3 regions of the Streptomyces sp. NPDC006259 genome follow, and region 3 is predicted to be linked to each of the others. Evidence: riboswitches for the same ligand, from Rfam matches in the RefSeq annotation. Region 3 holds a riboswitch; each other region holds the start of a gene.
What was found. A riboswitch is a leader RNA that binds a small molecule or an ion and turns the genes downstream of it on or off. The one in region 3 is predicted to bind cobalamin.
Positions count from the first base shown of each region.

Region 1: it holds a riboswitch for cobalamin, as region 3 does, so the genes downstream of both, ACFYO5_RS07155 (energy-coupling factor ABC transporter permease) here and ACFYO5_RS19815 (ribonucleoside-diphosphate reductase subunit alpha) in region 3, are expected to answer to the same signal.
Region 2: it holds a riboswitch for cobalamin, as region 3 does, so the genes downstream of both, ACFYO5_RS00320 (cobalamin biosynthesis protein) here and ACFYO5_RS19815 (ribonucleoside-diphosphate reductase subunit alpha) in region 3, are expected to answer to the same signal.

Region 1 covers NZ_JBIAHY010000002.1:204,905-208,767, forward strand. Annotated here, with positions in the region: gene ACFYO5_RS07140 (energy-coupling factor ABC transporter ATP-binding protein) at 32-862, opposite strand; gene cbiQ (cobalt ECF transporter T component CbiQ) at 859-1,608, opposite strand; gene ACFYO5_RS07150 (energy-coupling factor ABC transporter substrate-binding protein) at 1,615-2,016, opposite strand; gene ACFYO5_RS07155 (energy-coupling factor ABC transporter permease) at 2,013-2,714, opposite strand; cobalamin riboswitch at 2,744-2,929, opposite strand; partial or broken gene ACFYO5_RS07160 (phosphatase) at 3,038-3,247, opposite strand; gene ACFYO5_RS07165 (MarR family winged helix-turn-helix transcriptional regulator) at 3,449-3,863, shown strand, end outside.
Region 2 covers NZ_JBIAHY010000001.1:58,896-62,758, reverse strand. Annotated here, with positions in the region: gene ACFYO5_RS00325 (cobyric acid synthase) at 1-303, opposite strand, end outside; gene ACFYO5_RS00320 (cobalamin biosynthesis protein) at 300-1,268, opposite strand; cobalamin riboswitch at 1,368-1,502, opposite strand; gene ACFYO5_RS00315 (hypothetical protein) at 1,645-1,866, opposite strand; gene ACFYO5_RS00310 (anion permease) at 1,901-3,148, opposite strand; gene ACFYO5_RS00305 (class II aldolase/adducin family protein) at 3,370-3,863, shown strand, end outside.
Region 3 covers NZ_JBIAHY010000004.1:713,044-716,906, forward strand. Annotated here, with positions in the region: gene ACFYO5_RS19815 (ribonucleoside-diphosphate reductase subunit alpha) at 1-1,085, opposite strand, end outside; cobalamin riboswitch at 1,208-1,351, opposite strand; gene mctP (monocarboxylate uptake permease MctP) at 1,535-3,163, opposite strand; gene ACFYO5_RS19825 (DUF3311 domain-containing protein) at 3,160-3,426, opposite strand.

The DNA of each region.
Region 1 (3,863 bases), on a different contig from region 3:
GGCGGGGCGGGCCGAGGCGTCCGCCGAAGGCTCAACTCCCGGCCAGCAGCGCCGCCAGCTCCTCCGGGCTGCGCGGCCCGGCCTCCCCCTCGGACAACAGGCCCTGACCGGTGAGCAGCCGGGCGACCGCGATGCCCCAGGGCAGGCGCAGGCCCGCTTCCCGGAGCAGGTCGGCGCGGGCCAGCACGGTGCCCGCCGGGCCGGTGTGCGCGCCGGACGGGGTGAGCAGGGCCGCGTCATCGGCCCAGCGCAGGGCGAGATCGACGTCATGAGTGGCCATCACCACCGTCGTGCCGGACGCGCGCAGCCCGTCCAGCGTGGCGAGCAGCCGCTCCTGGCCGTCCGGGTCGAGCCCGGCGGTCGGCTCGTCGAGGATCAGCACGCGCGGCCGCATCGCGACGGCGCCCGCGATCGCGGTCCGCTTGCGCTGCCCGTAGGACAACAGGTGGGTGGGCCGGTCGGCCAGGGCGCCGATGTCCAGAGCGGCGAGCGCCTCCTCCACCCGCGCCCGCACCTCGGCGTCGGGCAGCCCCAGGTTCAGCGGCCCGAACGAGACGTCCTGCGCGACGGACGCGGCGAACAGCTGGTCGTCCGGGTCCTGCACCACCAGCTGCACGGTCGTCCGCAGCCGGGTCAGCCCCTTGCGGTCGTACGCCACCGGCCGCCCCTCGACCGTCAACGTGCCGGTCCGCGGGCGCAGTCCACCGCTCAGCAGCCGCATCAGGGTCGTCTTCCCGCTGCCGTTGCGGCCCAGCAGGGCGAGGGCGCGCCCCTCGGGCACCGTGAAGTCGAGACCGTCGAGCACGGTCGGCCCGTCCTCGTAGGCGAAGGAGGCACCCCGCAGGGTGACCAGCTCGCTCATGACAGAGACCTTTCCAGGACGAGAGTGAGGACGGCCAGGGCCACCAGCAGTCCGGCCGCGGCCACCGTGAAGCGCACGGAGACGCGGGCCTCGGGCACCAGGACGCGCAGCGTGCCGTCGTAGCCGCGACCGGCGAGCCCGGCCTGGAGCCGTGCCGCCCGGTCGAACGCCCGCACGAAGGCGGTGGCGCCGAGCCCGGCGAGCGAACGCCACTCGGCGGCACGGCCGGTGTGCCCGAGCCGGGCCGCCTGCGCCTCCCGGATCCGCCGCATCGAGTCCAGCAGCAGGAAACTCATGCGGTACGTCACCAGGGCGACGTCGACGACCGGCGCGGGCACCCCCGCCCGCACCAGACGGGGCAGCAGATCGGACATCGGTGTGGTGAACGCGAACAGCAGCACACCGAGGGAAGCGGCCGAGGTGCGCAGCATCAGCTCCCCGGCCCGGACGGGCCCCCCGTCGGTCAGGGACACGAACCCGCCGGGGCCGCCCACCTGGACGAGGAGGGTGAGCGCGCCCGTGGCGCAGAAACCCAACGGGACCCGGTAGGCCCGCCACAGCCGGCGGACCGGCACGCCCGCCGGGCCCAGCAGCAGGGCGAGCGCCGTCACCAGCACCAGGGCGGCACCCGGCCAGGGCGGCAGCGAGATCGCGAGCAGGGTCAGACCGAGCCCGAGCACGGCCTTGTCCACGGGATGACGGCGGCGCCAGCGGCTGCTGTGCGCCGCCGCGTCGATCGGCAGCACGAGCGCTCAGACCCGATCGTGGCGGGAGGCCCCGTCCACGGGGGCCCGAGCGGCGTCGTCGGCTCCCGCCCCGTCCCCGTCCCGCTCCTCCTCCAGACGGGCCAGTGCCCGCTGTTCGCCCTGCCGGCGCCCCCGGCGCACCCCGAAGTAGTAGGCGAGGACACCCGCGCCCAGGGCCGCCTGGACGGCGAACAGCGCCGACTCGATCTCCCCGGACGGCGGCTCGTACAGGGGCGAGAACCACGGCTCGTAGTCCGGCTCCAGTTCGGTGATCGCCGTCTCCGCCTCGCTGTCGGAGCCGGTGAACGGCTGCTCCTTGTGGTCGCCGAGCCCCAGGGCCAGCGGGAGCACCGCGAGCGCGAGGACGGCGAGCAGCAGCAGGAGGTTGATCCTGGTGTTGCGTCTCACCGGGCCACCGCCCCGGTCGTGTCCGCCTTCCGCCCGCCGGTCACCAGCACGCCCAGCCGGGTCAGCTCGCCCTTGCTGGACTGCACGAGGAGACGCATCACCAGAACGGTGAGCAGTCCCTCGCTCACCGCCAGCGGGATCTGCGTGACGGCGAAGATGGACCCGAACTTGCCGAGCGCGCCCAGGAAGCCGCTGCTCGGGTCGGGGAACGCCAGCGCGAGCTGCACGCTGGTCACGCAGTAGGTGGACAGGTCGGCGACGAACGCGCCGCAGAACACCGCGACCATCAGCGGCACGTCGTAGCGCCGCAGCAGCCGGTACAGGCCGTAACCGGCCCACGGCCCCACGATCGCCATCGAGAAGACGTTGGCGCCGAGTGTGGTCAGGCCGCCGTGCGCGAGCAGCAGCGCCTGGAAGAGCAGGGTGATCGTGCCCAGCACGGCCATGATCGGCGGCCGGAACAGGACGGCGCCCAGACCGGTGCCGGTGGGGTGCGAGCAACTCCCGGTCACCGACGGAAGCTTGAGCGCGGACAGGACGAACGTGAAGGCACCGGCGGCGCCGAGCAGCAGCGTGCTCTCGGGATGCTCCCTGACTTCACGGTTGAGCGACCGGGCTCCGTGGACGACGAAAGGCGCCGACGCGACGCTCCAGGCGACCGCGTGCGCCGGAGGCAGAAAACCCTCGGCTATGTGCATGGCTGAGCAGACCCTCTCCAGCACCTCGTGGATGGTTGACGTGCCTTGGCCGGTCTCCTGGCTGACGGGTACCACCGCCCGTGCTCCGCCTTCCCGGGTCCGTGAGGACCCAGTGGCTGCCCGCGAGGGCCGGAGCCGGACTTCCCGATCACAGTGGCGAGGGCCGCACCGGCATCACACCGGATTTCCCGTTCACCAAGGCCTGGTGACAGTAGTGCGAGGACAGGGGCGGTGACAAGCGGGACCGGGGGCGCACGGGCGGCGGACACGGGGTGTCCCCCCGGCGCACACCCGCCGCGCCGGGGCCACCGCGGCGGCGCCGGTCAGCGACCGTGCCCGTCCGGGCACACCACCGGAGCGTCGCCCCGCGCCCCGGATCCGCCGCGGTGCCCGGCCGGTTCGCGCAGCACGGCACGCGGGACCTCGGCCGCCGGCAGCGGACGGGTCGAGCCGATCGCCCGGACGAGGACGGCGTCCCCGTCCGTCTCCGCGCCGGGCGAGGCGAACGCGTGGACGCCGTCGCTGACGAGGACCGCCGTCCGCAGGGCGCGCTCGGCGGTGACGCAGCTGTTCATGAGGGGGACACCACGACGGAAACACCGTTCCTGCGCTCCGCGGCCCGGCTCGGCGGCCGGGGTGTCCCGCGAACGCGCGTGCGGCGCCGCCGCTTCGGGGAGTGAGGAAGGGCGGGGAGCCGCCAGTACCCTGGCGGTCGTCCCAGTGTCTGCGAGAGGGTGACCGTGACTGCCTTCCGCCACCGCCCCGACCCGGACGAGGTCGCACGGGTGACCGCGACGGCCGCGGAACTGCTGGAGGTGCTGTGGGGACGGGCCTCGACGGCGCCCGCGTCCGCGTCCCAGCTGCGCGTGCTGTTCGTCCTGGAACACCAGGAGGGCATCAACCTGCGCAGCCTCGCCCACTCCCTCGCCTCCACACCGCCCTCGGTCAGCCGGCTGTGCGACCGGCTCCAGGCCGCCGGCTTCGTGGAGCGGGTGGTGAACCCCTCCGACCGGCGCGAGCTGCGGCTGCGCCTGAGCGGACCGGGCCGGACGTTCCTCGCCGACCTGCGGGAGCGCCGGGAGCGGGAACTGCGCGCGGTACTGGGCGGGATGCCCGTGGGGAAGCGGGTCGCCCTGCTGGAGGGGCTCG
Region 2 (3,863 bases), on a different contig from region 3:
CGCGCTCATCTCACCGACCGGCTTGCCGAGCAGCACGACCTGGCTGCTCCGCTCGCCGCCCGGCTTGAGCAGCACCGGGTTCATCAGCGCGGTCGGCTCGACCCGGCAGGCCTGCGCCTGCATGGCCTGCGCCCGCCCGATCTCGGCGCCCTCACGGGTCACGAACGAATTGAGGGACATGTTCTGCGCCTTGAAGGGCGCGACCCGGACCCCCTGCCGCACCAGCCACCGGCAGATCCCGGCCGTGACGACGCTCTTGCCGGCGTCGGAGGTGGTGCCGGCGACGAGGAGACCCCCACTCATGACGTACGCCCCTTCGCTCCCGCGGCGACGGCGCGCGCGGTGATGACGCGCGCGGCGACCGTGACGCCGAGCGCGAGCAGGCCGACCCGGCGGGAGAGCCGCGCGGCACGTTCGATGTCGTGGGGCTCGACGGGCCGCCCCCGCTCCCCGTTCAGCACGGGCCGGTGCTCGACCCGCCCGCCGTACGACAGCGTCCCGCCGAGCCGCACCCCGAGGGCACCGGCGAACGACGCCTCCACGGGACCGGCGTTGGGGCTGGGATGCCGGTGCGCGTCGGCCCGCCAGGCCCGCACCGCCCCCCGGGGATCGTCCCCGGCGACGGCGGCGAGTACGGCGGTCAGCCGCGCCCCGGGCCATCCGGCGGCGTCGTCCAGCCGGGCGGACGCCCACCCGAACCGACGGTGGCGCGGCGACCGGTGGCCGACCATGGCGTCCAGGGTGTTCACGGCCCGGAACCCGAGCAGCCCCGGCACCCCGCCGACGGCCCCCCACACGAGGGCGCCCACGACCGCGTCGGAGGTGTTCTCGGCGACGGACTCGACGACCGCGCGGGCGACCGCGTCGGCGTCCAGAGCCTGCGGGTCCCGCCCGCACAGATGCGGCAGCCTCGCCCGCGCGCCCTCGATGTCCCCCGCCTCCAGGGCCCGTCCGACGGTCCGGGCCTCGCGCACCAGCGAGGTCCCGCCGACGACGGCCCAGGCGGCGGCGCCGGTCAGCGCGACGGAGGCGGCGGGGGAGCGGCGTACGGCACGGGTGGCGGCGGCCCCGAGAGCGACGGCGCCGCCGGCGCACACGGCGGTGTACAGCGCGCCCCACCCGCGGTGGTCCCGCCACAGCACCCGCTCGACGGCGGCAGCGGCCCGCCCGAACAGGGCGACCGGATGGCCCCGGCGCGGATCGCCGAGGATCAGGTCCCCCAGGAGGCCGGCGGCGGCACCGTACGCGTAGCGGCGATCGGCACCCACCGGCTCAGCCGGCCGACGGGTCGGGCAGCGACCTGGTGGCGGACCTGGAACGGCAGCCGAGCATGGCGATATGTCCTCACTCAGGGTGTCCACGCCCTGGTTCGACGAGACCGGCGACGAGAGTTCCTGGCTCCCGGGGTTTTCACCCCCGGTGACAGTGGCGGGACCGCGCCGGATTCACACCGGCTTCCTCTTCTGACGCCGTACATGGCCCCGGCAGTCCACCATGGTCCCGGAAGGGCCGTCAACTCGCCGTTGACCTGCGACAGCACAGTGTGCAGAACCCCACATGCCTCCGGTCACGGCCGTCACGCACACGTGGGGCGCGGGACGGTGATCCGTCCCGCGCCCCACGTGTGCGTGTGCGTGCCGTCCGTCAGGCAACGATCAGCGAGATCCCGTACGCCACCGCCGCGGCGCACGCCGCGAAGCACGCGTAGGCGCCGGTGACCGCCAGGGTGGCGGAACCGCCCTCGGCCGTCGCCCGCTCGCGGCGGGACAGGCCCATGATGCCGAGCGTGAACAGGGCCACGAGGGCCACCGTGATGAGGAGGCTGACGCCGAAGACGGAGCCGAGAGCCGCCCAGTCGATCTTCATGCTGCTTCTTCCTTCGTACCGGTGGGGGCGGGGCTCAGACGGCGGTGACGGTGGGGGTGGCCGGCAGGGCCGGTTCCGCCACGGGCGCGGGGATGGTGGCCGTCAGGTCGTCGGTGACGGTGCCCGCCGGGGGCGGGGCCACGGCGGCGATGGCGGCGGTCACCACGCCGGCCGGCTCCTCGTCGACGTCGACGACGTTGGTGTGGTCGACGACCTCACGGCGCGAGAGCTTCCAGATCGCGGCGCTGGAGGCGATGAGGAACACCGCGACGAGCGCCGTGCCCCAGCTGCCGAAGCCGGTCACGTACTCGGCGAGGGCGGCCACCAGGGCCGCGGCCGGCAGCGTCAGGCCCCAGGCGACGAACATCCTGGTGGCGGTCGACCAGCGGACCACCCCGCCCTTGCGGCCCAGACCCGCGCCCATGACCGAGCCGGAGACCGAGTGCGTGGTGGAGAGCGAGAAGCCGAGGTGGGAGGAGGCCAGGATGACGGTGGCCGCGCTGGTCTGGGCGGCGAAGCCCTGCTGCGGCTGGAGGTCGGTCAGGCCCTTGCCCATGGTGCGGATGATGCGCCAGCCGCCGAGGTAGGTGCCGAGCGCGATCGCCAGACCCGCGGACAGGATGACCCACAGGGGCGGGTCGGAGTCGGGAGCGACGGCGCCGCCGGCGACCAGGGCGAGGGTGATGATGCCCATCGTCTTCTGCGCGTCGTTGGTGCCGTGGGCCAGCGAGACCAGACCCGCGGAGGCGATCTGGCCGGTGCGGTAGCCCTTCGCGGCGGCCTTGCCGTCGGCCTTCCTGCCCAGCGTGTACGACAGCCGGGTGGCGAGCATCGCGGCGACGCCCGCCACGATCGGCGCGGCGATCGCCGGGATCAGGACCTTGGTGACCAGCACCTCGCCGTGGACCGCGCCGACACCGGCCGAGGCGATGGTGGCGCCGATGAGACCGCCCATCAGGGCGTGCGAGGAGCTGGACGGCAGCCCGACCAGCCAGGTCACCAGGTTCCAGAGGATCGCGCCGACCAGGGCGGCGAAGATGACCTCGGGACGGATGCCGGTCTCGTCGACGAGACCCTTGGAGATCGTGTTGGCGACCTCCACGGAGAGAAAGGCGCCTACAAGGTTCAGAACGGCGGACATGGCCACCGCGACCTTGGGCTTGAGCGCACCGGTCGAGATGGTGGTGGCCATCGCGTTGGCGGTGTCGTGGAAACCGTTCGTGAAATCGAACGCGAGTGCGGTTACTACCACAATCGCGAGGATCAGCGAGAAGCTTTCCATGTACCCAGGCAATCGTTCGAGGTCATTGGCAGGATGAACGTAGGGAACCCGAGTGAACGGAAGGTGAACTGGGGCGGGCATCACGGTGTCCACAATCGGCGGGAGGGATTCCGCTCCGCCTCGACACCCCGGACGCCGCACGGGCCGCGGTCCCGGGCCCCGTTCTCCGAGGGTCCCGAGGGGCCCTGAGTGAGACGTCGGTCACCTGGCAGGATCGGGGCATGACCGACCAGCGGCGCGCCACCGGCGACAGCACCCGAGACCTCCGCGGCGAGGACGTCGCACACGCCTGGGAACAGCTCGTGGCGACGGCCCGGCGCACCGTCGCCGACCGGCTCGTCGTCGGCACCTCCGGCAACGTCTCCGTCCGCGTGGGGGACCTCGTCCTGGTCACGCCCTCGGGTGTCCCCTACGACCGCCTCACCCCCGACGACGTCACCGGCGTCGACCTCGACGGCCGACAGGTCCTCGGCACCCTCACCCCGACCAGCGAACTGCCCATGCACCTCGCCGTCCACCGCACCACCGACGCCCGCGCCGTCGTCCACACCCACGCCGTGCACGCCACGGCCGTCTCGACCCTGGTGACCGAACTCCCGCCGGTCCACTACATGACGGGCGCCCTCGGCGGCCCCGTCCGCGTCGCCCCCTACGCGACCTACGGCACCGAGGAACTCGCCCGCAACCTCCTCCACGCCCTCACCGGCCGCACGGC
Region 3 (3,863 bases):
ACCAGCTCGGGCACGTCGGCCGGGGAGAACAGGGACCACCGACCGTCGGCGTCGACCCGGCGCATGAACTCGTCCGGCACCCAGTGCGCCAGGTTGAGGTTGTGCGTACGGCGGGCGTCCTCGCCGGTGTTGTCCCGCAGCTCCAGGAACTCCTCGATGTCGGAGTGCCAGGTCTCCAGGTAGACCGCGGCCGCGCCCTTGCGCCGGCCGCCCTGGTTCACGGCGGCGACCGAGGCGTCCAGCGTCTTCAGGAACGGCACGATGCCGTTGGAGTGCCCGTTCGTTCCCCGGATGAGCGACCCGCGCGAGCGGATCCGGCTGTACGACAGACCGATGCCGCCGGCGTGCTTGGAGAGGCGGGCGACCTGGTGGTAGCGGTCGTAGATGGAGTCCAGCTCGTCCAGCGGGGAGTCGAGGAGGTAGCAGGACGACATCTGCGGGTGCCGGGTGCCGGAGTTGAACAGAGTGGGGGAGGACGGGAGGTAGTCCAGGCGGCTCATCAGCGTGTAGAGCGCGGCGACCTCGTCGACGGACCTCGTCGTGTCGTCCTCGGCCAGGCCGCTCGCCACTCGCAGCAGGAACAGCTGGGGCGTCTCGACGACCTTGCGGGTGATCGGGTGGCGCAGCAGGTACCGGCTGTGCAGGGTGCGCAGGCCGAAGTAGCCGAAGCGGTCGTCGGCGCCCTGGTCGACCAGCGCGTCGAGCCGGGCCGCGTGCAGCCGCACGAACGCGGCCGTGCGGTCGGCGATCAGGCCCTCGCGGTGGCCGACGGCGACGGACTCGGTGAAGGAGGTGACGCCCTGGGAGGCGGCCTCCGCGCGGATGCCGAGCGTCAGCAGCCGGGCGGCCAGCCGGGAGTAGGCGGGGTCCTCGGAGATCAGACCGGCGGCCGCCTCCGTGGCCAGCTCGCGCAGCTCCGACTCGTCCGCCCGCGCGGACCGGCCCCGCAGGGCCGCGGCGGCGACCCGGCCGGGGTCGGCGTCCGGGAGGTCGGCGGTCAGCTCGGTCAGCGTCCGAAGCAGCGCGGCTCCGGGACCGTCGGTCTCCAGGGCTGCTGAAACCGGTTCGGCTGGCGCGATGGTCACGTGGGGCTCTCCCTCGCTCGGCGGGGGCCTCGCACAGGGCAGCGGGCAGCACACGAACGCGGGGCGCGTCGCGTCCACCGGCCCATTCCGCGAGGCCCGGACGTCAGGGCACCCGAGCCGGACGGACCGGGTGCGCTGCCGGCAGGTGCTCGGACTGACCATGCGTGCGCGAATGGACAGGAACGCACGCAAGTACACCGTTGCGGGACAGTTCCGGATTCGCACCGGATTCCCCTGCGACGACAGCGAGCATGAGCATACATCTTGTGTCGGGCTGCCGCGCGACCCCCAGATGTTGTGTCGGGCTGGCTTCACAGCGTCAACCCGCAGGGCACGGAGCCCAGTCGTCCCGGCACCGGCGGCGCCGGGAGCGCGTACGGCGGCGGGCCGCCGAGGTGACCTGCCCTCGACGGCCCGCTGCCGGAAACGCGCGGGGAACGGTCCCCTCGCTAGTGCCCCGCCCCCGCCGTCGCCGGAGGCAGCTCCACCTGGACGCCCGGGTCGCCGGCGTCCGCCGTGTAGTCCGACGGGGACGTCTGGTCGACGCCCTCCGGGGCCTTCAGCGCCTTCAGGGCGAACGTCAGGACCACGGTCACCACCACGTTCAGCAGGAACGCGGTGAGGCCGATGTACCCGATCTCGCCGATGCCGGGGATCTCCTTCGACGAGCCGCCGAAGTGCTTCTGCGTCGGGGAGGCCACGCCGTACGCCGCGAAGGTGCCGTAGACCATGCCGACCGCCCAGCCGGCCAGCAGCGCCCAGCGGTGGAACCAGCGGGTGAACAGGCCGCCGACCAGGGCCGGGAAGGTCTGGAGGATCCAGATGCCACCGAGCAGCTGGAAGTTGATGGCCACCGTCTTGTCCATGGTGAGGACGAAGACCAGCGCGCCCACCTTCACCAGGAGCGACACCAGCTTGGAGACGCGGGTCTCCTCCTTGGGCGTGGCGTCCGGCTTGATGAAGTCCTTGTAGATGTTGCGGGTGAAGAGGTTCGCCGCCGCGATGGACATGATCGCGGCCGGCACCAGCGCGCCGATGCCGATCGCCGCGAACGCCACGCCCGCGAACCAGTCCGGGAACATGTCCTCGAACAACTGCGGGATCGCCAGCTGTCCGTTGGAGACCTTCACCCCGGCCGCGATCGCCATGAAGCCCAGCAGGGCGAGCAGACCGAGCATGAGGGAGTACAGGGGCAGGATCGTGGTGTTGCGGCGGATCACGTCACGGCTGCGCGAGGACAGCGTCGCGGTGATCGAGTGCGGGTACATGAACAGCGCCAGCGCGGAGCCCAACGCCAGGGTGGCGTACGTCCACTGACCCGCCTCGGCCGGCGCCAGCGCGCCGCGCGGCTTGCCGGTCGCCGGGTTGGTCTGCGCGAAGGCGTCGCCCGCCTTGGCGAAGATGTCGTCGAACCCGCCCAGCTTGATCGGGATGTAGATGATCGCCACCGCGATGACGATGTAGATCAGCGTGTCCTTCACGAAGGCGATCAGCGCGGGCGCCCGCAGCCCCGAGGAGTAGGTGTACGCCGCCAGCACGCCGAAGGCGATCAGCAACGGCAGGTCCTTGACGAACCAGTTGGTGTCCTCGCCGCCGCCCACGCCCATCACGTCCAGCACGGCCTGGATGCCGACGAGCTGGAGCGCGATGTACGGCATGGTGGCCAGGATGCCGGTGACCGCCACGGCCAGGGACAGGCCCTTGGAGCCGAACCGGCCGCGCACGAAGTCGGAGGTCGTCACATAGCCGTGCTTGTGCGACACCGACCACAGGCGCGGCAGGAACGTGAAGATCAGCGGGTAGACGAGGATCGTGTACGGCACCGCGAAGAAGCCCGCCGCGCCGGCCGCGTAGATCGCCGCCGGGACCGCCACGAAGGTGTAGGCGGTGTACAGGTCGCCGCCGAGCAGGAACCAGGTGACCCAGGTGCCGAACGACCGGCCGCCCAGGCCCCATTCGTCGAGGCTGTGCTCGTCGTCGGCCCTGCGCCAGCGCGCGGCCAGGAAGCCCATGACCGTGACGGCCAGGAAGAAGAAGATGAAGACGGCGAGTGCGACGCCGTTCACGCCGTCGTTCACTTCGCGGCACCCCCGCCCTGGTTATCGCGGCCGCGCTGGTCGAGCTGCCACAGCTTGTACGCGGTCACGGTGAGCACGGTGGAGAGCAGCACCCACAGCATCTGGTACCAGTAGAAGAAGGGGATGCCGATGAAGGTGGGGTCGATCTTGGCGTACGAACCCACCCACAGCATCGCCACGAAGGGCGCGAACAGGCAGAGGCCGATGACGACGCGCAGAGGCGTCACCACCGGCATTCTGGTCACTTCTGGGGCTTCTGACATCGGGCGGCTCCGTCCCCTCGCAGATCATGTGCAACGCGCACGAAATGTAGGTGACGGATAAAGGCAAGCGGAAGACCTCGTCCGCATATCGGTCTCGCCACTCCACGGGAGGACTCCGGCAGGCCGCTCCGACTGTGCCGTATCTGATCGGCGGGCGGCTTGAGCCGGGCCACGCGGAGTTGACCCGGGGGGCGCCCCCACGGAGCCTCGGCTGGTCCGTCGTGCTGTGGGTCTGGTCCACGGGCGGCTTGAGTCGGGCCATGCGGAGTTGTCCCGGGGGCGCCCCCCCGGGCCTTCGGCTGGTCCGTCGTGCTCTGCGTCTGCTCCGCGGGCGGCTTGAGTCGGGCCATGCGGAGTTGTCCTGGGGGGCGCCCTGCGGACCCCCAGGCGGTCCGTCGTGCCCACGGGCGGCTTGAGCCGGGCCACGCTGTGTTGTC